DNA from 3 places in the Streptomyces liangshanensis genome. Region 1 is predicted to be linked to each of the others. Evidence: riboswitches for the same ligand, from Rfam matches in the RefSeq annotation. Region 1 holds a riboswitch; each other region holds the start of a gene.

Region 1 (3,272 bases):
GGTTGGCCGTACGGTTCGACGCGTCCTTGAAGGTCATCCAGCCGTTGCCGGTCTGGGCGAGCGTGCGCATCATGCGGCCGTACAGCTCACGGGCCGGGATGGTCTTCCGCGCCAGGCCCGCGGCCTCCGCCTTGCGGTACGCGGCGTCGAACTCGTCGCCCCACAGGTCCACGAACTCCGGGACGTCGGCGGGGGAGAACAGCGACCACTCGCCGTCCGCGTCGACGCGGCGCATGAACTCGTCCGGGATCCAGTGGGCGAGGTTCAGGTTGTGCGTACGGCGCGCTTCCTCACCGGTGTTGTCCCGCAGCTCCAGGAACTCCTCCAGGTCCGCGTGCCAGGTCTCCAGGTAGACGCAGGCCGCGCCCTTGCGCCGGCCGCCCTGGTTGACCGCCGCGACCGAGGAGTCGAGGGTCCGCAGGAACGGGACGATGCCGTTCGAGTGCCCGTTGGTGCCGCGGATCAGCGAACCGCGCGAGCGGATGCGGGAGTACGAGAGGCCGATGCCGCCCGCGTGCTTCGACAGGCGCGCCACCTGGTGGTAGCGGTCGTAGATCGAGTCCAGCTCGTCCAGCGGGGAGTCGAGCAGGTAGCAGGAGGACATCTGCGGGTGGCGCGTACCGGAGTTGAAGAGCGTCGGCGAGGACGGGAGGTAGTCCAGGCGGCTCATCAGGCGGTAGAGGGAGGCGACCTCGTCCAGCGCGCGGACGCTGTTGTCCTCGGCCAGACCGGCGCCGACGCGCAGCATGAAGTGCTGGGGGGTCTCGACGACCTTGCGGGTGATCGGGTGGCGGAGCAGGTACCGGCTGAAGAGGGTACGGAGCCCGAAGTAGCCGAAGCGGTCGTCGGCGTCCTGGTCGATCAGCGCGTCCAGGAAGTCGGCGTGCAGCGCGACGAACTCGGCCGTGCGGTCGGCGATGAGGCCCTCGCGGTGCCCCACGGCGACGGACGCGGAGAACGCCACGGCGCCCTGGCTCGCGGCCTCTTCGGCGATGGTACGGGTGAGCAGCCGGGCGGCCAGCCGGGAGTAGGCCGGGTCCTCGGAGATGAGCCCCGCGGCCGCCTCGGTGGCGAGCTCGCGCAGCTCGGCCTCGTCCGACCGGGCGTTGCGGCCACGCAGCGCGGCGCCGGCGACGCGTCCGGGGTCGGTGTCGGGCAGATCGGCGGTCAGGTCGGTGAGGAGCCGCAGCAACGCGGTCCCGGGTCCGTCGGTCTCCTGCGCGGAGACCTCGGAGATGCCTGAAGCCGGATCGGCTGGCGCGATGGTCACGTGGTGCTCTCCCTCGCTCGGCTCTGGGCCGTCGGCGGGGAAGCGGGGGCGCGGGGGCCGTACGACCCGTCTGCGGGCAGCACGAACCACGGCGTCTCCGGCCCAGCCTCGAGGCCCGGACGTCCTGGCATCCGGTTCGGTCGAGCCGGATGCGTTGCCGGCAGGTATTCGGACTCACGGGTATGACAAAGCACACCACAGCAGACCGTTGCGGGACAGTTCCGGATTCACACCGGATTCCCCTGCGTCGACAACGAGGTCGAGCATACATCTGGGGGGCGCACGATGAGGCACCCCCTAGATGTAGTGTCGCGCCCCGTTTCGCCCCCGTGTGTCGGAAGCGGGAAGGCGGGCCGCCCGGAGTCCGGGCGGCCCGCCTTCCGCCGTACGTCGGCGCCCCTCGGCGCCCGTCAGCGCACCCTCAGCGCACCGGGTCCGGGTCCGACGGGGTGGTCGGGGCCAGGGGGAGGTCCTTCTTGACGCCCGGGTCGCCGATGTCCGCCGTGTAGTCCGACGGGGTCGTCTCGTCGATGCCCTCCGGGGCCTTGAGCGCCTTCATGACGAACGTCAGGACCACGCTCACCACGAGGTTCAGCACGAAGGCCGTCAGGCCGATGTAGCCGATCTCGCCGATCCCGGGGATCTCCTTCGACGAACCGCCGAAGTGCGCCTGCGTCGGGCTCGCGACGCCGTACGCGGCGATCGTGCCGTACAGCATGCCCACCGCCCAGCCGGTGAGCAGCGCCCACCGGTGGAACCAGCGGGTGAAGAGCCCGCCGACCAGCGCCGGCATCGTCTGGAGGATCCAGATCCCGCCCAGCAGCTGGAAGTTGATCGCGACGGTCTTGTCCATGGTCAGGACGAAGGCCAGCGCCCCCACCTTCACCAGCAGCGACACCAGCTTGGAGACCTTCGTCTCCTGCGCCGGGGTCGCGTCCGGCCTGATGAAGTCCTTGTAGATGTTGCGGGTGAACAGGTTCGCCGCCGCGATCGACATGATCGCGGCCGGCACCAGCGCGCCGATGCCGATCGCCGCGAAGGCCACGCCCGCGAACCAGTCGGGGAACATGTTCTCGAAGAGCTGGGGGATCGCCAGCTGCCCGTTGTCGACCTTCACCCCGGCGGCGATCGCCATGAAGCCGAGCAGCGCCAGCAAGCCCAGCATCAGCGAATACAGCGGCAGGATCGTGGTGTTGCGCCGGATCACCTCGCGGCTGCGGCTGGAGAGCGTCGCCGTGACCGAGTGCGGATACATGAAGAGCGCGAGCGCCGAGCCGAGCGCGAGGGTCGCGTACCCCCACTGCTGGGCCTCGCCCGGCGCGAGCGCGCCGCGTGGCGCCCCGGTCGCCGGGTTCTTCTGCGCGAACGCGTCGCCCGCCTTCGCGAAGATGTCGTCGAAGCCGCCGAGTTTGATCGGGATGTAGATGATGGCCACGATGATCACCAGATAGATCAGGGTGTCCTTCACGAACGCGATCAGCGCGGGTGCCCGCAGCCCCGACGAGTACGTGTACGCGGCGAGCACCGCGAACGCGATCAGCAGCGGCAGGTCCTTCACGAACCAGTTGGTGTCCTTGCCGCCGCCGACGCCCATCACGTCCAACACGGCCTGGATGCCGACCAGTTGCAGCGCGATGTACGGCATGGTCGCGAGGATCCCGGTGACGGCGACCGCCAGCGAGAGCCCCTTGGAGCCGAACCGGCCCCGGACGAAGTCCGAGGTGGTCACGTACCCGTGCTTGTGCGACACCGACCACAGCCGCGGCAGGAAGGTGAAGATGAGCGGGTAGACGAGGATCGTGTACGGCACGGCGAAGAAGCCCGCCGCGCCCGCCGCGTAGATCGCCGCGGGCACGGCCACGAAGGTGTACGCCGTGTAGAGGTCACCGCCGAGCAGGAACCAGGTGACCCACGTGCCGAACGACCGCCCGCCCAGGCCCCATTCGTCGAGGCTCTGCTCGTTCTCGGCCCGGCGCCAGCGCGCCGCGAGGAACCCCATGAC
Region 2 (3,272 bases), 2.3 Mb from region 1:
CGACCTGCCGCGCGGTGTCGCCGAGCGGCTGGTCGTCACGGACGAACGACCAGGCCAGCATGGTGACGGGACCGGTGAGCATGCCCTTGACCGGCCGGTCGGTGACCGACTGGGCGTACGTGGTCCAGCGGACCGTCATCGGCTCGGGACGCGAGATGTCCCCGGCCAGGATCGGCGGGCGGACGTAGCGGGTGCCGTACGACTGCACCCATCCCTGCCGGGTGGCGAGGTAGCCGGTGAGCTGTTCGGCGAAGTACTGCACCATGTCGTTGCGTTCGGGCTCGCCGTGCACCAGCACGTCGATGCCGGCCTTCTCCTGGAAGGCGAGGACCTCCCGGATCTCGGCCTCGATGCGCTCGTCGTACCCGGTGGTGCCGATGCGTCCGGCGCGCAGGTCGGCGCGCGCCGCGCGCAGCTCGTTCGTCTGCGGGAACGAACCGATGGTGGTGGTCGGCAGCAACGGCAGCCCGAGGTGGGCGCGTTGGGCCGCGGCCCGCTCCGGGTACGGGGCGGCGCGGCGCCCGTCCGCGTCCGTGACGGCCGTCGCGCGGGCGCGGACCGCCGGGTCGTTGGTGAGCGCGGATCCGGCGCGCGAGGCCAGGTCGGCGCGGTTCGCGGCGAGTTCGGCGGCGATCGTGTCCGTGCCCTGGGCAAGGCCCCGGGCCAGCGTGACGATCTCCTCCGTCTTCTGGCGCGCGAAGGCGAGCCAGCGCAGGATCCGCGGATCGATGTCCCGCTCCGCCGTGACGTCCAGCGGGACGTGCAGGAGGGAGCAGGAGGACGACACGTCGACCCGGTCGGCGAGCCCGAGGAGCGTGCCGAGCACCGACAGGGACTTCGCGAAGTCGTTGATCCAGATGTTGCGGCCGTTGACGACCCCCGCGACCAGGCGCTTGCCGGGCAGGCCCCCGACGGCCGCGAGGGCGTCGAGGTTGGCGGCCGCCGGGCCGGTGAAGTCGAGGGCGAGCCCCTCGACGGGCGCCTTGGCGAGGACCGGCAGGGCCTTGCCGAGCCGGTCGAAGTACGACGCGACCAGCAGCTTCGGCCGGTCGGTGAGCGCCCCGAGGTCCCGGTAGGCGCGGGCGGTGGCGTTCAGCTCGGCCGGGGTCCTGTCCTCGACGAGCGCGGGCTCGTCGAGCTGCACCCAGTCGGCGCCGGCCGCCCGCAGGTCGGCCAGCACCTCCGCGTACACCGGCAGCAGCCGGTCGAGCAGCGTCAGCGGCTCGAAGTCCGGGGCGACACCGGGCGCGGGCTTGGCCAGCAGCAGGTAGGTGACCGGACCCACGAGCACGGGGCGCGCCGTGAGGCCCAGCGCGACGGCTTCCCTCAGCTGGGCGACCTGCTCGGCGGAGTCGGCGGTGAACACGGTGTCGGGGCCCAGCTCGGGCACCAGGTAGTGGTAGTTCGTGTCGAACCACTTGGTCATCTCCAGCGGCGCGACCTGCTGCGTGCCGCGCGCCATCGCGAAGTACCCGTCGAGCGCGTCGGCCGTGACGGCCTCGCGGTGGCGGGCGGGGATCGCGCCGACCATCACGCTGGTGTCGAGGACGTGGTCGTAGAACGAGAAGTCGCCGGTCGGCACCTCGTGGATCCCGGCGTCGGCCAGCCGGCGCCAGTTCGCCCGGCGCAGTCCGGCCGCCGTCGCGCGCAACGCGCCGGCGTCGACGGTGCCTTTCCAGTAGCCCTCGACGGCCTTCTTGAGTTCGCGGTTCAGGCCCTGGCGGGGGTAGCCGTGCACGGTCGCCCGTGCTGCCGCGGCTGCGGACTTGTCTGTCACAGAACTCTCCTTCGCGAGCGGTTCTCTGCCGTCCCGGGGACGGTCGAGGGCGCGAGAGGAGCCACAGATCGGGCGGGTCACGTCCCATGGCTGTACGGGAACACGCGACCGCCTGATATGTACGCCGACCCGCCCACGAGGTCACCGGGATCTCCGCGCACGGTGTTCGTACGCGGGCAGTGGCAGGTCTTCGGACTCGCGGGCACGTCTCGTCGGACGAGACACCTACTGGCCGTCGCTTCCCGGACCCGGTCGGATCCAGTGCTCATGACGGCGGTCGTTCCCACTCACCGCTGCGGGGCAGTCCCGGATTCGCACCGGGTTCCCTCTTACGACGCCGCTGCCTGGCTGACAGGGCGAACCAACTGCACTCGCCACCCTAAGCCCTTAACTGAAGCGCCGGGAGCCCCTCTCCTATTCCGGGAGGGGTGCCGCGCGCCCGCCGGAGCGCCCCTGGCGGTGACGGTGCGTACCCGCCCGGGAGCGGTACGGGACGGGTCAGACCGCGACCATCGCCGCGGTCACCCGCGCCCCGCGGTCGGGCGCGGTGTCGATGCTCGGCATCAGGCCGGGCACCGCGAGACTCGGCAGGATGTGCCCCCACAGGATCGATATGCGCCGCCCGAGGTCCTCGCGGTCCGTCAGCGCGCGGGACATCAGCTGGATCCCGGCGAACGCGCCCACCAGCAGCTCCACCGTCTCCTGCGGGCGCACGCTGGGGAGCAACTCACCCTGCGCGCGTGCCTCTTCCATCAACGACACCAGGTGGACGGGCCACTGGCGGAAGGGGCCGCTGTGGTCGACACCGGGAGGGGCGCTCTGGTCGACGGTGAGCCGGACACTGCCCCGGAGCAGCGCGTTGTCCAGGAGCCGGTGGGCCACCGCGAAGGTCATGTCGATGACCTCCTGGAGCTTGCAGGCCTGCGGGGGTACGGTGCCGAGCTGCACCTGCTCGTCCAGGACCGCCTGGGCCAGGGCTTCCTTCGACTGGAAGTGGAAGTACAGGGCGCCCTTGGTGACCTGAGCGCGCTCCAGCACCATGGTGAGGGTCGTGGAGGAGTAGCCGTACTCGTCGAAGACCGCGCCGGCCGCCTCCAGAATCGCCATGCGCGTCCGGATGGCGCGCTCCTGTGTTGCCATGAAAGACCCTTCCGCGCAGCCCCGTTGACCAGCACAAAACAAACCGCCCAGCCCGTACTATAGGGCTCAACGACTCGCCGAATGTCTCCCCCGCGCCAAATCGTCGGGACGGGGAGAGGTCTCCGCGATCCCTGGACCCCATGGTGTCACCGGAGCGCGATGGCCGGTTTTCGGCATCCGGCCCGCCCGGCGCGTGACGACCAGGGCCGAGGCCGGGGCGCCGCGCCCACGAACGGACGATGCGCCGATTTCGCGCTTACGTTCCGTAGTCATAGGTAAGATCCCTGACGGTCCTTCGGATCCCGCCCCCTCGCTTCCCTGACGCTGCTCCCGGCAGCCGATTCCCGGCTGTTTC
Region 3 (3,272 bases), 3.6 Mb from region 1:
CCCGCCACCCACCGCCACCCCGAGCCCCCACCGGGCCACGGCCCCCGACCCCGAGCCCGGGCGCGACCCCACGCCTGATCCCGGGCGCGACCCCAAGCCAGCTACCAAACCCGCCACCAAGCCCAACCGCGAGCCTGATCCCGACCCCGCAGCCGACCCCGAGCCCGCCGCCGATCCGAAGCCCGCCGCCCCCGCTCCCGAGCCAGAACCCGCTCCCGCTCCCGAACCCGCTCCCGCTCCCGAACCCGCTCCCGCTCCCGAACCCGCCCCCGCTGCCGCGTCCACCCCCGCCGCGTGGGCGAATCGCGCCGCCACGCACACCGCCAGCGCGCAGGCGCTCACGCGGCGGGACAGCCGGACGGCGCGCTCGATGTCCGCGATCTCCACGGGCCGGCCGCCGCCGTTCAGCACCGGGCGGTGCTCGACCCGGCCGCCGTACGCGAGCGTCCCGCCCAGCCGTACCCCCAGCGCCCCCGCGAACGAGGCCTCCACCGGGCCCGCGTTGGGGCTCGGGTGCCGGTGCGCGTCCTGGCGCCACGCCCGCCACGCCCCGCGCGGATCGCCGCCCGCGACGACGGCCAGCGCGGCGGTCAGCCGGGCGCCGGGCCGGCCGGCCACGTCGTCCAGGCGGGCCGACGCCCAGCCGAACCGGCGGTACCTGGCGGACTTGTGCCCCACCATCGCGTCCAGCGTGTTCACGGCCCGGAACCCGGCCAGCCCGGGGACCCCCGCGAGGGCGCCCCACACGAGCGCGCCGACCACCGCGTCGGAGGTGTTCTCGGCGACGGACTCCACCACGGCCCGCGCGATCTGCTGGGCGTCGAGGGACTGCGGGTCGCGGCCGCACAGGTGCGGCAGCCGCTCCCGGGCCAGTTCGACGTCCCCGGCGGCGAGCGCCCGGCCGATGGCCCGCGCCTCGCGCGCCAGTGACGTACCGCCGACGACGGACCAGGTGGCGGCGGCGGTCAACGCGACGGAGGCGGCATCACGACGCGTGAACCCGGCACGCGCGGACCCCAGAGCCCTTGGTCCCGGTACGCCAGGTCCCCGTACTCCGCGCGCCACCACCGCGCCCAGCCCGACGGCGCCGCCCGCGCAGACCAGCGTGTGCAACGCGCCCCAGCCCCGGTGGTCCCGCCACAGCACCCGCTCCACGGCCCCCGCGGCGCGCCCGAACGCCGCGACCGGATGGCCCCGGCGGGGATCGCCCAGCAGCAGATCGGCGAGCAACCCGCCCAGGGCCCCGTACGCGTGGATCCGCGCGGCGTCCCGGCCGGGAGCGGCGGAGGGGAGGGGGTGTCCGGAAAGGGCTCGGCCGACGGGAACGGCGGCGTACGCGCGGCCAGGCATGGCGACGTGTCCTCACTCAGGGTCCGCGCCCCGGCTCGACGGATGACGCGGCGGCGAGAGTTCCTGGCTCCCGGGACGGATCCCCGGAGGGACACCGTGCCCGGTGACAGTGGCGGGACCGCGCCGGATTCGCACCGGCTTCCTCTGCTGCCGCCGTAATTGGCCCCGGCAGTCCACCACGCTGCGAGAACACCCGTCAACCCGCCCTTGACCTGCGGCGGGGCAGTGTGCGAAGCCCCACATGACGGACCCGGGGGCCGGCCCGTCCCGGTGTCAGGACGAGGCCGGCCCCCGGGGCGCGGGTACGGTACGGGCGGTCAGGCCACGATCAGGTAGATGCCGTACGCGACGGCCGCCGCGCACAGTCCGAAGCAGGCGTAGGCGCCGGTGCGCGCCAGGGCCACGGATCCGCCGGAGGAGCCGGCCGGACCGGAGGCCGCCGACTCCTGTTTGGCCAGGGCCACGATGCCGAGGGTGAAGAGGCCCACCAGGCCGATGGTGGACACGAGGCTGACGCCGAACACGGAGCCGAGAGCTGCCCAGTCGATTTTCATGTGATCGCTTCCTTACACCGTGGCGGTGCGCGCGGACTCGCCGGCGACGGCGGGCGGGGTGGGCAGGGCGGCGGGGCCCGGAATGGTGGCCGCCAGGCTGGGGGACCCGGTGTCGACGCCTACGGTGCCGACGGCCACGGCGTCCACCGACCCGGCGTCCACGGGCACGTTGACCGGCACCACATCAGCCCCCGTCACGTTCGTGTGGTCCACCGGGCGGCGCCGCGACGCGAGCCAGATGGCGGCGGAGGCGGCGACGAGCAGGATCGCCACGACGGTGACGCCCCAGGTGCCGTGACCGGTCAGGTACTCCGCGCCGGCGGCGACCAGGCCCGCCGCGGGCAGCGTCAGCCCCCAGGCGACGAACATCCGGGTCGCGGTCGACCAGCGCACGACCCCGCCCTTGCGCCCCAGTCCCGCGCCCATCACGGCGCCGGAGCACGACTGCGTGGTGGAGAGCGAGAAGCCGAGGTGGGAGGAGGCCAGGATGACCGTCGCCGCGCTGGTCTGGGCCGCGAAGCCCTGCTGCGGGCGCAGGTCGGTGAGGCCGGTGCCCATGGTCTTGATGATGCGCCAGCCACCGAGGTACGTGCCGAGCGCGATCGCCGTGCCCGCGGAGACGATGACCCACAGCGGCGGGTTGGAGCCGGGGGAGAGGACCCCGCCGGTGACGAGCGCCAGCGTGATGACGCCCATCGTCTTCTGCGCGTCGTTGGTGCCGTGGGCGAGGGAGACGAGCCCGGCGGAGGCGATCTGCCCGGCCCGGAAGCCCTTGGCGGTGGCCTTCTCGTCCGTACGGGCGCTGATGCGGTACGTCAGCCGCGTGGCGAGCATGGCCGCGAGCCCGGCGACGACTGGCGCGGCGAGCGCCGGGATGAGGACTTTGGTGATGACCACGCCGCCGTTGACACCGGAGGCGCCGACGGACATCAGGGTGGCGCCGATGAGGCCGCCGAACAGGGCGTGGGAGGAACTCGACGGGAGTCCCAGGAGCCACGTGAAGAGATTCCAGATGATCGCGCCGACCAGCGCCGCGAAGATCACTTCGGTACGGATGCCCGACTCGTTGATGAGTCCGCCGGAGATCGTCTTGGCGACCTCCACGGACAGGAACGCGCCGACGAGATTCAGGACGGCGGACATCGCCACCGCGGTCTTGGGCTTCAGGGCGCCGGTCGAGATGGTCGTCGCCATCGCGTTGGCGGTGTCGTGGAAACCGTTCGTGAAATCGAACACGAGAGCCGTCGCGATCACGATCGCGAGGAGCAGCGTGAAGTGTTCCATTTACCCAGGCAATCGTTCGACGTCGGTGGCCACGGTGAACGTAAGGATGCAGGGTGAACGGGAGGTTAACTGAGGAGGTACTCG

Evidence for each region. A riboswitch is a leader RNA that binds a small molecule or an ion and turns the genes downstream of it on or off. The one in region 1 is predicted to bind cobalamin.
Region 2: linked by a shared signal. The riboswitch ahead of metE (5-methyltetrahydropteroyltriglutamate--homocysteine S-methyltransferase) and the one ahead of HA039_RS10875 (ribonucleoside-diphosphate reductase subunit alpha) in region 1 are both predicted to bind cobalamin.
Region 3: linked by a shared signal. The riboswitch ahead of HA039_RS26695 (cobalamin biosynthesis protein) and the one ahead of HA039_RS10875 (ribonucleoside-diphosphate reductase subunit alpha) in region 1 are both predicted to bind cobalamin.

Annotation. Positions count from the first base shown of each region.
Region 1 covers NZ_CP050177.1:2,566,469-2,569,740, reverse strand. Annotated here, with positions in the region: gene HA039_RS10875 (ribonucleoside-diphosphate reductase subunit alpha) at 1-1,270, opposite strand, end outside; cobalamin riboswitch at 1,413-1,549, opposite strand; gene mctP (monocarboxylate uptake permease MctP) at 1,692-3,272, opposite strand, start outside.
Region 2 covers NZ_CP050177.1:302,337-305,608, reverse strand. Annotated here, with positions in the region: gene metE (5-methyltetrahydropteroyltriglutamate--homocysteine S-methyltransferase) at 1-1,777, opposite strand, end outside; cobalamin riboswitch at 1,942-2,159, opposite strand; gene HA039_RS01315 (ScbR family autoregulator-binding transcription factor) at 2,276-2,917, opposite strand.
Region 3 covers NZ_CP050177.1:6,146,306-6,149,577, forward strand. Annotated here, with positions in the region: partial or broken gene HA039_RS26695 (cobalamin biosynthesis protein) at 298-1,350, opposite strand; cobalamin riboswitch at 1,389-1,543, opposite strand; gene HA039_RS26700 (hypothetical protein) at 1,668-1,904, opposite strand; gene HA039_RS26705 (inorganic phosphate transporter) at 1,917-3,188, opposite strand.